One region of the Pseudohongiella acticola genome, then DNA from elsewhere that is predicted to be linked to it. Evidence: predicted binding sites of a transcription regulator. Region 1 holds the regulator's gene; each other region holds the start of a gene.
What was found. Region 1 encodes sigma-54, which starts transcription at its own class of promoters, with help from an activator protein. Its sites were predicted from a motif close to ANTGGCATNNANNTTGCTNT; they were not measured.
Positions count from the first base shown of each region.

Region 1 (4,207 bases):
TTTCTCGTTACCGATGCGAACGCTGCTATTGAACTGCGAGGCGGTTCCGACCAGTCGGGCAGCGGCACGGGCATGCAGGCCTGCCTTGTTGCAGATAGTGATGGTGGCTTCAATCATGACTGTTGTGCAGCCTCCTTGCGTGAGAGTTCCCGGTGCACAACCTGCAGGTTACTGATACGGCCGGTAAATGCCTGCTTCAGACGTTCACACAGGTACACGGATCTGTGTTGGCCGCCGGTGCACCCGATGGCCACAGTCAGGTAGCTGCGATTGCTGCGCTCTATGCGTGGCAACCACTTTTCCAGAAACTGAAAAATATCAGTCTGCATGGCGTTGACGTCGTCCTGGCTCGACAAATACTGGCTGACCGGCTCATCCAGTCCGCACAACGGTCGAAGTGCCGGGTCCCAGTAGGGGTTAGGCAGGCTGCGGGCATCAAAAACAAAATCGGCATCAATGGGAACGCCATTTTTAAAGCCGAATGATTCGAACATCAGTGCCAGCGACGAATCTTTCTTCTCAACCACGCGCGCTCGTACGGTGGCACGTAATTCATGAACCGACATCGTGCTGGTGTCGATGGAAAGACCTGCCAGTGCCGCAATTGGCTCCAGCATTTCACGCTCTTTGTTGATGGCTTCACGCAGGCCGATGCTTTCGGTGGTCAAGGGATGTTTGCGTCTGCTTTCACTGAAGCGTTTGATCAAGGTGGGGCTGTTGGCATCCAGAAAAATAATTTCGGTGTCAATTCTGGATGCCTGCAGATCAACAATAATCTGAGGCACTTTCTTCAGGTCATCAGGAATATTGCGGGCGTCGATGCTGACTGCAACGCGAGGCAGGGCCACAGTTTCGCTGGAGATTCGCGTGATAAAGGCCGGCAACAAACTGGCGGGCAGATTGTCGATACAGTAGTAGCCATGATCTTCCAGCATGTTTAATGCGGTGCTTTTGCCGGAACCGGAGCGGCCGCTTACGATCAGGAGTCTCACAATTGCTCGCCTGCCTTAATTAGGTCTGGATTTGATTTTGCTGTCAGCGGATTGCGACGACCGGGCCCTGACGGTGCTCAGCTTTGAGATTGCTCGCTGAAGCGTATCGCCGTCTGGTAAAGCTCATCGCTACTACTGGCATCGCGCAGTGCCTGACAAAACGTTTCCTGGTGGAACAGTCGCGCCAGGCCACTCAGCACACGCAGGTGTTCGTCGGTTTCTTCAGCTGGCACGATCAGCACGAACAGCAGATCCACCTGTTGCGAATCAATGGCATCAAAATCAATGCCTTCGTCCAGTTGTACCAGTGTGCCGATAATCTGCGTGCACTCCTGAACCCGGCAATGAGGTATGGCAATGCCATTGCCGATGCCCGTGCTGCCCAGTTGCTCGCGCGCCAACAAGGCATTATAGATGGCGTCTGCTGACAGGCTGCTGCTGCTTTCTGCGATATGTTCACTGATGGATGTCAGAAAACGTTTTTTACTGACACCCGGCATATTACAGACGGTGCGTTCAGGGCTAAGAATTGTGCTCAGTTGCATCAGGGCTTCCTAATCTTCCGATGGCTGCCATTCTAGAACCTTGGCCTGCCGCTGGCAATGCGCTAGACCAGTCGTTTTCGCTCATTGGACGGCGGTATAGACAACGATTCCCGGTACTTGGCGATGGTTCGTCGGGCGACGTTGATACCCTGTTCTTCAAGCAACTGCGTGATTTTGCTGTCGCTCAATGGTTTACGTGGGTTTTCCGCCACCACCAGCTTTTTGATCAGGGCACGAATGGCCGTGGACGAACACTCCCCGCCACCGGCCGTGCTGACATGGCTGGAGAAAAAATATTTAAGTTCGAAGATACCACGCGGTGTGTGCATGTACTTCTGTGTGGTCACCCGGGAAATGGTTGATTCGTGCATTTCCACGGCTTCTGCGATGTCATGCAGGACCAGGGGTTTCATGGCCTCTTCGCCTTTCTCCAGGAAACCCTGTTGGTGCTCGACTATGCGGCTGGCAACCTTGAGCAGGGTTTCGTTGCGGCTCTGCAGGCTTTTCAGAAACCAGCGTGCTTCCTGCAGGTTGTCGCGCAGGTAGTTATTGTCTGTGCTGTTCTCCGAGCGTTTTACCAGAGAGGCATAGTCCGCATTGATGCGCAGTTTGGGAGCCGTTTCGGGGTTCAGCTCAACGCGCCAGCGGCCACTGCGCGGGTCCTTGGTGACAAACACATCCGGCACAATGTAGGTAGCGGAGGAGGGCGCGATGTCGGCGCCGGGTCGCGGATCCAGCTTTTCGATGATGGCGATGGCATCACGGAGTTCGGGTTCCTTGAGCCGGGTCAGGCGCATAACCTGGGCATAGTCGCGGTTGCCCAGCAGAGGCAGGTGGTCCTTGACCAGCGTGCGCGCATTGCGAATGGCGTCGTTGACCATTGTCTCTGGTACCTGATTGAGCTGGATCAGCAGGCATTCGGATAAATCGCGGGCAGCCACACCCACCGGGTCAAAGTGCTGGATCCGGTGCAGTACCGCCAACACTTCGTCTTCTTCAATCTCCAGATGCTCCTGCAGCCCCTCCAGAATGGAGTCCAGACTGGCGCTGAGCTGGCCGTTGGCATCCACTGCGTCGATGATGGCCATGGCGATGAGCCGATCGGTGTCTGACATGGTGGTCAGATTCAACTGCCAGAGCAGGTGGTCCTGCAGCGATTCGGAGGCGGCATCACGGGACTCAAATTCATCATTGTCCGGGGCCGGGCTGCCGCTGGTGTAGCTGTTCTGATAGATGTCATCCCAGTTGGTGTCAACAGTCAGCTGCTCCGGGATACTGTCTTCCCAGTGCGATTCGTCGCCGCTGGCTTCGTAAGACGCATCGGAAGATGACTGTTCGGCGAAGCTGTCACCGGTGTCATCTGAGTTATTGCTGGACTTGTCCTTGCCGCTGTCCGACTGGGAGTTTGACTCGCTGCTGTCGTTGTCGAAGCTGGCGTCACTGCCATCGGCGTCCTGGGATTCGTCAACCTCCAGCATGGGGTTGGACTCCAGCGCCTGATGAATTTCCTGTTGAAGATCCAGAGTGGATAGCTGCAGAAGCCGGATTGCCTGCTGCAGCTGGGGAGTCATGGTCAGCTGTTGACCAAGCTTTAGCTGGAGCGAAATTTTCATGGCATCAGATACATCTTTGTTGCTCGGTTGTCGCGGGATCGCTGATTGATGCGCCGCTTTGGCAGCGACACGTTTAGGTTTGCTTTTTTACTAGGCTAAGCAAGCATCATGCCGATGTGTGGATTATTTTGCAATAATTTTGTCTGGGAAAATTTCGCCGATGCTGTACTTGTCTCTGTCCGGCTGCGATGCGTGAGGTCAAATCCGGAATTTCTCGCCCAGATAGACATCACGAACCTTCTGATTGGACAGTATCTGTTCGGCGCTGCCCTCGGCAATGATGCCGCCTTCACTGACAATATAGGCCTTCTCACAGATATCCAGTGTTTCCCTGACATTGTGGTCTGTCAGCAGAACACCGATACCGCGCATTTTCAAGTGTTCGATGATTGATTTTATGTCGCTAACCGATATCGGGTCGACGCCGGCAAATGGCTCATCAAGCAGGATGAAGCGCGGATCATTGGCCAGGGCACGGGCAATTTCGGTTCGTCTGCGCTCACCACCGGACAGGCTCATGCCTTTGTTGTGACGTATGTGGGTGATATGGAACTCCTGCAACAGGCTTTCCATTTTTTCCCGGCGCTGTGGCGGGCTGAGATCCTTGCGGGTCTGCAGGATCGCCATGATATTGTCTTCAACGCTGAGGTTGCGAAAAATCGATGAGTCCTGTGGCAGATAGCCAACACCCAGACGGGCCCGTGAATAGATCGGCAGGCCGGAGAGCTCGGTGTCGTTAAGCTGGATATTGCCGGCGTCGGCCTTGACGAGGCCAACAATCATGTAGAAACACGTGGTTTTACCTGCGCCATTGGGGCCGAGCAGACCAACTATCTGTCCACTGTTGACGCTGATGGAAACATCGCGAACTACCTGTCGGCCTTTATAAGATTTGGCCAGATGTCTGGCTGCCAGAGTATCCATCAGTCTTCGCTGTCGTCCGTCTGGTCGGCCTGTGCGCTGGTTGGGGCCAACAGACCACTGCAGGGACCCGGGGAATCAGTGGCGCCGGATTCAATGATATGTTTGATGCGTGTGCACTCGAATGCCGTGCGTC
Region 1 is NZ_MASR01000003.1:202,500-206,706, reverse strand. It holds gene PHACT_RS15160 (HPr family phosphocarrier protein) at 1-117, opposite strand, end outside; gene rapZ (RNase adapter RapZ) at 114-992, opposite strand; gene ptsN (PTS IIA-like nitrogen regulatory protein PtsN) at 1,070-1,537, opposite strand; gene PHACT_RS15145 (RNA polymerase factor sigma-54) at 1,600-3,150, opposite strand; gene lptB (LPS export ABC transporter ATP-binding protein) at 3,349-4,074, opposite strand; gene PHACT_RS15135 (LptA/OstA family protein) at 4,074-4,207, opposite strand, start outside.

Region 2 (4,207 bases), on a different contig from region 1:
AGGGAAGCGCGGAAGCACGGTAGCGCGGTTGCTCAGCCCCGAAATACCCTCTGTAAAATCCTTTTCCCCAGATTGGCAGGTTTCTTGCTGAGTCTCTGATGTCATTCTTGAAATGGCGCCTGTCCTTCAGACTGCAACACGCCTGCGTGAGCAGGCACTGGTCAGGCACCCGGGCAATTACGAATAGGAATTTGAGCATGTTGGTACCTGTTGATTTAATGTCAGTTGTTAGCGCGGTATCGCCAGCGGGCAAGGCCCGGGATGGCGTCGGCCCGGCTGCCGGTGCAGCGAATTCCTGGCTCCAGGCGGCCAGCGATGGGGATTCTTCTGTCGATGGTAATGGCATGATTAATAAGCTTTTTATGTCATACGCCAATGATGGTGAAGCCAATCCTGAGGGTCGCTTTGCCGCTGACTTGCGAGCGCTATTGAGCGCACACGGCGTAGATATTGCCGCGGACCCGGTACTCTTGTCCCATGCTGGAAATGATGACATGCTGGCCAAGTTTGATGGCGCCCTGTCCGATCTGGACTGGAGTGTTGATGAGCTTCTGCAAATGTCCATGGGTCCGCTTGCAGGCGGAAATAATTTGCCTGTTGATGACCAATCTTTGCCGTCTGTGTTGCGGCAATGGCTGTCTGCGCTCTCGTCACCAACCGGAGAAGCTGCAGTAACAGGGGCTTCCGATTCCGCGGCAGAAGATAGCCCGGCGCAGCGATTGCTGACAGACGGCGCGACCGGCAAGTTGTCGGAAGGTGCTGACTTATTGACATTGCAGGGGCAGCTTTCAGGTCAGTCATTGGTGTCGCCACTGGCTCAGACCTCAGTGCCTGGCTCAGCCGACAACACAGCTCAGAACCCAGCCCAGGTATTAACGCAACCGTTGACGTCGGCTGGCGATAGCGGACAGGTGCTTGCTGGTCTGTCCGCCGGTGGCCTGGTGGCTGCTAACGGCGCCACTGTTCTGGGTGGGACAGGCAGTGGGCAAGGCTATCCCGCGTTAACGGGCGAGGCCGACACTGATGGTCAGCGAACTGCAAATCCGGCATCGCGCATTCCGGGTGGCCTGGCGGGCGAGGAAGGCTTGGCCGGATTGGCCAATTCCGCTGACACAGTGAAACAGGCAACCGACACGCAGTTGAATCCAGGCGCGCAGAAGGTCTCGTCTGATGCAGCAAATGCCAGCGTGTTCAGGTCCATCCAGTTCAGTCAGGCGGGCCGAGGTGACGGCAATGGGGTCGATGGCGGTCCGGAGGCACCGGCAGATCTGATTAAAACCAGTGCTCCACTGGAGCGTAGCCAGGCCGTCGCCAGCCAGCTGTCCGCTCCTCTGTCGACGGGTACGGGGCTGGATACTTCGCTAAACCTCAATTCGACCCAGAGTCAGGTGCCGACGCCGGCTGACACCAGCACCGTACTGAACCGGCCTGAGCAACGGATGTTGGCGGCAGAAACTGCACAACAGGCGCAATCACAGGCTACTCAGCAATCGGTCACTCGCACCGCCGATGGCCTGCCACGATTTGCCATGGACACTGCGTTTGGTCAGCAGGGCTGGTCAGACAGCTTGGGGCGGCAGTTGCTGGTCATGAGTAGTCAGGGTGTCAGTTCGGCACAGATCCGCCTGGATCCGCCTGAACTGGGCAGTCTGACCGTCAAGATCCAGATGTCCTCAGACCAGCAGACCAGCGTCAATTTTGTTAGCCAGCACGCAGTGGTGCGCGAAGTGCTGGAGCAACAACTGAACCGGTTACAGGATCTGTTCCGGGAACAGGGACTGGACCTGGCCGATGTGTCAGTATCAGATCAGACGGCACAACAGCAGGATGCCGATGCTGAAGGTGAGCAAGGGCGTGCTGGTGACTGGACAGAGCGGGCTGGTGATCAGGATGAAACCGCTGGCGATCCGGTTCTGGTGCGGTCCGAATCACTGATCGATTTCTACGCCTGAACGCATTGCGGCTGACTTCTTCTGCACTGGCCGGGTCTGACCCTGACCCTGTCTGACGGTAACCCCTGCCTGCGGTAGCCACCGCGGCAGGCGTCAAAGCTCCGTCTGATATTTCTTGTCAACTCGCTTGCTGGCGTCACTAATTTGGCGAGTGCCTTTTTGCTCAATGTCTATATAATTGATTCCTAATAAGTTATCAACTTGTCAGGAGAGTGGCACAAGCCTTGCTTCTGTTCACTGCAAAGAGTACAACGTGACTATACGTCAGGTAGACATCAGGAAAGTTATTTATGGCCGATGATGATGAAGAAGCCGTTCCGGTTGCGAATAAAAGTAAAAAATTACTGTTCATAGGCATCATTGCTGTTGTGCTGTTGGCCGCTGCGGGCGGCGGGGCATGGTTCTTTCTGTTCAGCGGTGGCGAAGAAGTTGTTGTTGACCCCGATGCGCCCCCGCCGGTGGCGCCGCGTGAGCCTGTGCAGTATATGGAGTTGTCACCTGCATTTATCGTCAATTTTCCTCATCAGGGTCGACAACGTTTCATGCAGGCGACAGTGACGATCATGGCGCGTGATGCTGAGGCGCTGCAGGCAGTTACGCAGCACATGCCTGTGATCAGGCATAACCTGATCAACCTGCTTAGCGCCCAACTGATTCTGGTGTTTGAAGATCCGGCCGGCATCGAGCGGCTGCGACAGATGGCGACCGACGAAGTCAATCAGGTGCTGCAGCGTGAGATTGGTCGCGACGGCATTGAGCAATTGCTGTTTACCAACTTCGTGATGCAATAGGGTATTGGAGACGCAATCATGCAGGACCTGTTATCGCAAGACGAAATTGATGCGCTATTACATGGTGTCGATGATGGTGCCGTTGAGACTGATCTGGACGATGATCCGGCGTCGGTACGATCCTATGATCTGACCAGTCAGGATCGAATTGTGCGTGGTCGTATGCCCACGCTGGAAATGATCAATGAACGTTTTGCCCGGTATACCCGGATCAGTCTGTTCAATCTGCTGCGCAGGACCGCCGACGTTTCCCTGGGCGGGGTACAAATTACCAAGTTTGGTGAATACCTGCATACGCTTTATGTCCCTACCAGTCTAAACCTGGTGAAGTTCAGGCCACTGCGCGGCACCGCCTTGATCGTGCTGGATGCCAAGCTGGTGTTCAAACTGGTGGATAACTATTTTGGTGGCGATGGTCGTCACGCAAAAATCGAAGGTCGCGAGTTTACGCCGACTGAACTACGGGTAGTGCAGATGGTGCTTAATCAGGTCTTCCTTGATCTTGGCGAAGCATGGCGGAATGTATACAAGCTTGAATTTGATCACCTGCGCTCTGAGGTCAACCCATCGATGGCCAATATTGTGAGTCCCAGCGAGGTCGTTGTGGTCAGTAGTTTTCACATCGAACTCGATGGTGGTGGTGGTGACATTCACGTGACGCAACCCTATGCCATGATCGAACCCATCCGTGATCTGCTCGATGCCGGTATGCAAAGTGACGTTGATGAACATGACGAGCGTTGGGGCAAAGCTCTGAAAGAACAGATCAAGGATGCAACCGTTGAATTCAGTTGTAACCTGTTCGATAGAAAGATAACCCTTCGTGATGTGGTTGATCTGGAGGCCGGCGATGTTATCCCCGTTGAAATGCCGGAAACCATCGTACTGAAGGCGAACGGTATTCCCATGTTCGAAACCCGGCTGGGAACCTCCAATGGAAATCTGGCACTAACCGTCGAAGGCGTACATCGCGAGCGCGAAGCGTAAATGAATCAAATACACGGCAAGCCGTGCGGAGGCAGACAAGGTGAGTAAAGACGATCAGGCAATGGCCGACGAATGGGCGGCAGCAATGGAAGACGACAAACAACCGGGCAAGGATGTGGCTGGTAGCAGCACAAATGAGAGCAAATCAGGTTCACCGGACCTCGACGTCATTCTGGATATTCCCGTCCGTATTTCCATGGAGGTTGGCAGTACTGCGATCACCATCCGAAACCTGCTGCAATTGAATCAGGGCTCGGTGATCGAGCTTGACCGGCTGGCGGGCGAGCCACTTGATGTTCTGGTTAACGGGACGCTGATTGCGCACGGTGAAGTTGTTGTGGTCAATGACAAGTTCGGCATTCGTATGACAGACGTGATCAGCCCGTCAGAGCGCATCAAGAAGCTACGTTAAATACAGTAAAGCACCAACGCTGCGTTGGTCTTAACGCCTGGAAAAGCTAAATGGCTGAATCAGCA
Region 2 is NZ_MASR01000001.1:411,884-416,090, reverse strand. It holds gene PHACT_RS01880 (flagellar hook-length control protein FliK) at 198-1,952, shown strand; gene PHACT_RS01875 (flagellar basal body-associated FliL family protein) at 2,243-2,743, shown strand; gene fliM (flagellar motor switch protein FliM) at 2,762-3,730, shown strand; gene fliN (flagellar motor switch protein FliN) at 3,792-4,142, shown strand; gene fliO (flagellar biosynthetic protein FliO) at 4,193-4,207, shown strand, end outside.
Region 2: PHACT_RS01875 (flagellar basal body-associated FliL family protein) is a predicted target of sigma-54. The motif match lies at 2,164-2,183, and genes of this name have one in related genera.

Region 3 (4,207 bases), on a different contig from region 1:
GCGTAATACCGCACAGCAGCCGGGTGGTTCGTGGTGTCGCCTACATTCGGGGGCGTACCATTACCGTGCTGGACTTGAGTATTGCCATGGGCAGTAACGCCCTGCGTGATGAAGGCAAGGGATTCATCATCATTGCCGAATACAATAACTCGGTGCAGGGTTTTCTGGTGCGGGGCGTGGAGCGTATTGTCAACATGAACTGGGAGGCGATTCATTCACCGCCCAAAGGTTCAGGGCGCACGCACTACCTGACCGCGGTGACAGAAGTAGACAAGAAGCTGGTGGAAATTCTGGATGTTGAACGAATTCTGGCAGAAGTGGCACCGGCACCGATGGCGCTCAGCGATAGCTACACCAGTGAAACGGTGCGCGAAGAAGCTATCAATACAGTCCTTATCGTTGATGATTCCAGCGTTGCGCGCACACAGATCAGGCGTTGCTGCGAAGCTATTGGCCTCAATACCGTCGTGCTGAATGACGGCAAGCAGGCGTTCAACCATCTGAAAGCCATGGCTGAAGCTGGTGAGGATCCTACAGACAAATATATTCTGGTGATTTCGGATATCGAGATGCCAGAGATGGATGGCTACACATTGACAGCTTCGATCAAGAACGACCCTCGCCTGAGTGGATTGCATGTTATGTTGCATACGTCTCTGAGTGGCGTGTTCAACCAGGCCATGGTAGAAAAAGTAGGTGCGGATGATTTTCTGGCCAAATTCCACCCGGATGAACTGGCTCAGCGCGTACTGAAACAACTTGAGCAGCGTCAGGCTTCTGCGTAAGCGACTGATCTGAGTAAACTATGGTTGATGAACAACAGTTTGCACTGGAGGACTACCAGGTCTTCCGGACTTTCCTGAATCAGGCCTGTGGTATTGTCCTGGGAGACAATAAACAGTATCTGGTGGCAAACCGTATCCGCCGTATTCTGGAAGAACACCAGCTAACAACCTTGAGTGCGCTGGTTAGCAGGATCAATCAGCGTTCGATACCAGGATTGCGGGAAAAAGTTATTGATGCGATGACCACCAATGAAACATTCTGGTTTCGCGACAATGCACCCTTTGAAACCCTGCGTGACGTCATTCTGCCGCGGCTGATACTGGAAGAAAAACGCAGCAGTCTGCGTATCTGGTCGGCTGCGTGCTCCTCCGGCCAGGAACCCTATTCCATCAGCATGATTTTTGAAGAGTTCAAAGCCAGAAATCCGGGCGTGTTCATGCGTGACCCGGAGATCATCGGCACTGATATCTCGACTTCGATGCTGAATAACGCCAGGCAAGCGGAATACGATGGACTCAGCGTCAGCCGGGGCCTGACTGATGCGCGTCGACGCATGTTTTTTGATGAGTTGCCGCAAGGCCGTTTTCGCCTGAAGCAGAGCATCACCCAGCGAGTCAGTTTCAGACCGCTTAATCTGCAGGACACTTACGGCAGTCTGGGTCGTTTCGATGTGATTTTCTGCCGCAATGTACTGATCTACTTTGCTGCCGATTTCAAGGCCGATATTCTGCGCCGCATGCGCAACAGTCTGAACCCGGGCTCCTATGTTATTCTGGGGGCATCGGAGTCGCTGCCGGCGGCTATCAGTGAGCTGTACAAGATGGAGCGGTTAAGTGCCCACACCAGTGTTTACCGCACCTGAGTGTTGAAACTACCTGCGTTGCCACTACGTCGTTAAAAGCCTGCTTAAAATGCTCATTTACTATTCGTAAACTCCGCTTTCGCGCAGGCTGTTGCCTCGTATTGGCTGCCTCCGCTACGTTTCTCCGGGCCGGTGGGACGGCAAGTGCTGCCGGCCGCGGGCGGCAAAAGCAGGTCAAATCTTCAGGCAATCCCTTGCCGCCGGCCTTTGTTTTATAACCTAACTCTTTGAAAAATAGTCATATTAATTCATGGCACGGGTCTTGCTATTTCTTGCTGAATCGAATCGGCAACGTTAACAGCAGGTAATCACCGATGGCCATAAACTTCGCAAACGCACTGGGTGTTCACGAACATGCCCTCACGCTGCGGACCCAGCGCACAAGCATGCTGGCAAGCAATATCGCAAACGCTGACACGCCCGGATACAAGGCCCGTGATATGGACTTTGGCAGTGTGCTGGCGCAGGCCACCTCCGGTCGCAGTGATGTTGCCATGCAGCAGACCCACACCCGCCATATTACGGGCATGCCGGGGCTGAATGATCCGTCAGCGCTGTATCGCGTGCCATCACAGCCTTCGGTTGACGGCAATACCGTCGACGAGCAGATCGAAAATGCGGCGTTCGCCCGCAACGCGCTGGAGCATCAGGCCAGCTTCCAATTTCTCAACGGCAAGTTCACGGGCATGATCAAAGCCCTGAAAGGAGAGTAAGCATGAGCCTGATGGGAGTGTTTGATATCGCCGGTTCCGGCATGAGCGCCCAGTCCCTGCGACTGAATACCACCGCCAGTAACATGGCCAATGCCAACAGCGCAGCGAGCAGTGTTGAACAGACCTATCGCGCGCGTCATCCGGTGTTCATGCCGGTCATGAATGCGGCGATGCAGGACGCCTTTGCCGATCCGGCACATGGCAATGCATCCACCAGCGTTCGTGTGGCGGGTATTGTGGAAGACTCACGGCCGCTGCAACCGCGCTACGAACCAGGCAATCCGATGGCAAACGAAGAAGGGTACGTTTTTTACCCTAACGTCGACATCGTGGAAGAAATGACCAATATGATTTCATCGTCACGGGCGTTCCAGCTTAATGTGGATGTCATGTCAGCAGCCAGAACCATGATGCAGCGTGTACTGACGCTGGGTCAGGGTTGAGCGGCATCAGGAGTATAGAGCATGGAAATTAACAACAACACCGCATTATCCAGAGTGCTGACCGAATACGCGCCGGCTCAGGAGAAGAAAGAGAATAACAACGAGCTGGGTCGTGATGCCTTCCTGAAACTGCTGGTTGCCCAGCTGGAGAACCAGGATCCGACCAAACCGGAAGAGAACGGTGAGTTCATTGCGCAACTGGCGCAGTTCTCCCAGCTTGAAGAAACCCAGAAAATGGGCGGCAACTTCCAGCAGTTCGCGTCTGCATTCCAGTCGACACAACACCTGCAGGCGACCTCTCTGGTCGGGCGTCCGGTTCATGTGGAATCTGATTTCAGTCCATTGGGAGAAAGCGGTGCGATCAGTGTGCTGGCAGATTTTGACAGCGCTGTGCAGTCAGCGTCCCTGACCGTCTATAACAAGGGCGGCGAAATTGTCGACAGTTTTGAACTGGGACAACAGCCAGAGGGCAAACAGGAGTTTATCTGGACAGGAATGAATGCCAACGATGAACGTTTCCCGCCCGGTAACTACTATTTTGAAGTATCAGCATCCAGCGGCGGTGAGTCCAGCTCAATTCCGACTTACCTGAGCGCCAATGTCAACAGCGTCACGATTGAAGCCAGTGGTGGCCTGACCTTGAACCTGGCCGGTATCGGCAAGGTTGCAATGGATGACATCATCCAGATTAATTAACAACACAACATTCAAAATCAAACAATTTCAGATTAACGAGGTGTCACCATGAGTTTTATTATCGGTTTGAGTGCGCTCAATGCAGCGCAGCAGGAAATCAGCGTTACAGGTAACAACATTTCCAACTCCAGTACCACGGGCTTTAAGTCGTCGCGTACTGTTTTTGGCGACGTTTACGCGGCATCAGTGCTGGGCGGTGGTGGCACGCAGGCCGGTAGCGGTGTCACGCTGCAGGAAATCAAACAGAATTTTAACCAGGGCAATATCAGTTTCACCAACAGTACACTGGATATGGCGATTAACGGTGAAGGCTTTTTCGTGTTGAGTGGTGAATCAGGTGTCAGTTACACACGGGCAGGTGCCTTTGGTACTGACCGAAACGGCTTTATTGTGACCGGCTCTGGCGAACGTCTGCAGGGCTTTTCACCGTCACCAACCGGGCAGCCAACTGGCGGCGGCCCGCTGGAAGATCTGCGCGTGACCACCGGTGAGATTCCACCGCGTGCTACCACTACCGTGTCATCTGTGATCAACCTGGACGCCAGTGCACAGCCTTCCGCGCTGGTTGGCACCACCATCACCAGTAACAATGGTCGCTCTGCAGCGCCTGTTGCGATAGCGGCCGGGGATGCATTGGAGAACGGATATGAAGCCAACTCGATCAGTGTGGTTGGTAGCGATAATGTGACGCGTCTGGTTGATGTTGC
Region 3 is NZ_MASR01000002.1:270,331-274,537, reverse strand. It holds gene PHACT_RS13570 (chemotaxis protein CheV) at 1-785, shown strand, start outside; gene PHACT_RS13565 (CheR family methyltransferase) at 806-1,648, shown strand; gene flgB (flagellar basal body rod protein FlgB) at 1,963-2,361, shown strand; gene flgC (flagellar basal body rod protein FlgC) at 2,364-2,804, shown strand; gene PHACT_RS13550 (flagellar hook assembly protein FlgD) at 2,826-3,500, shown strand; gene PHACT_RS13545 (flagellar hook-basal body complex protein) at 3,549-4,207, shown strand, end outside.
Region 3: flgB (flagellar basal body rod protein FlgB) is a predicted target of sigma-54. The motif match lies at 1,898-1,917, and genes of this name have one in related genera.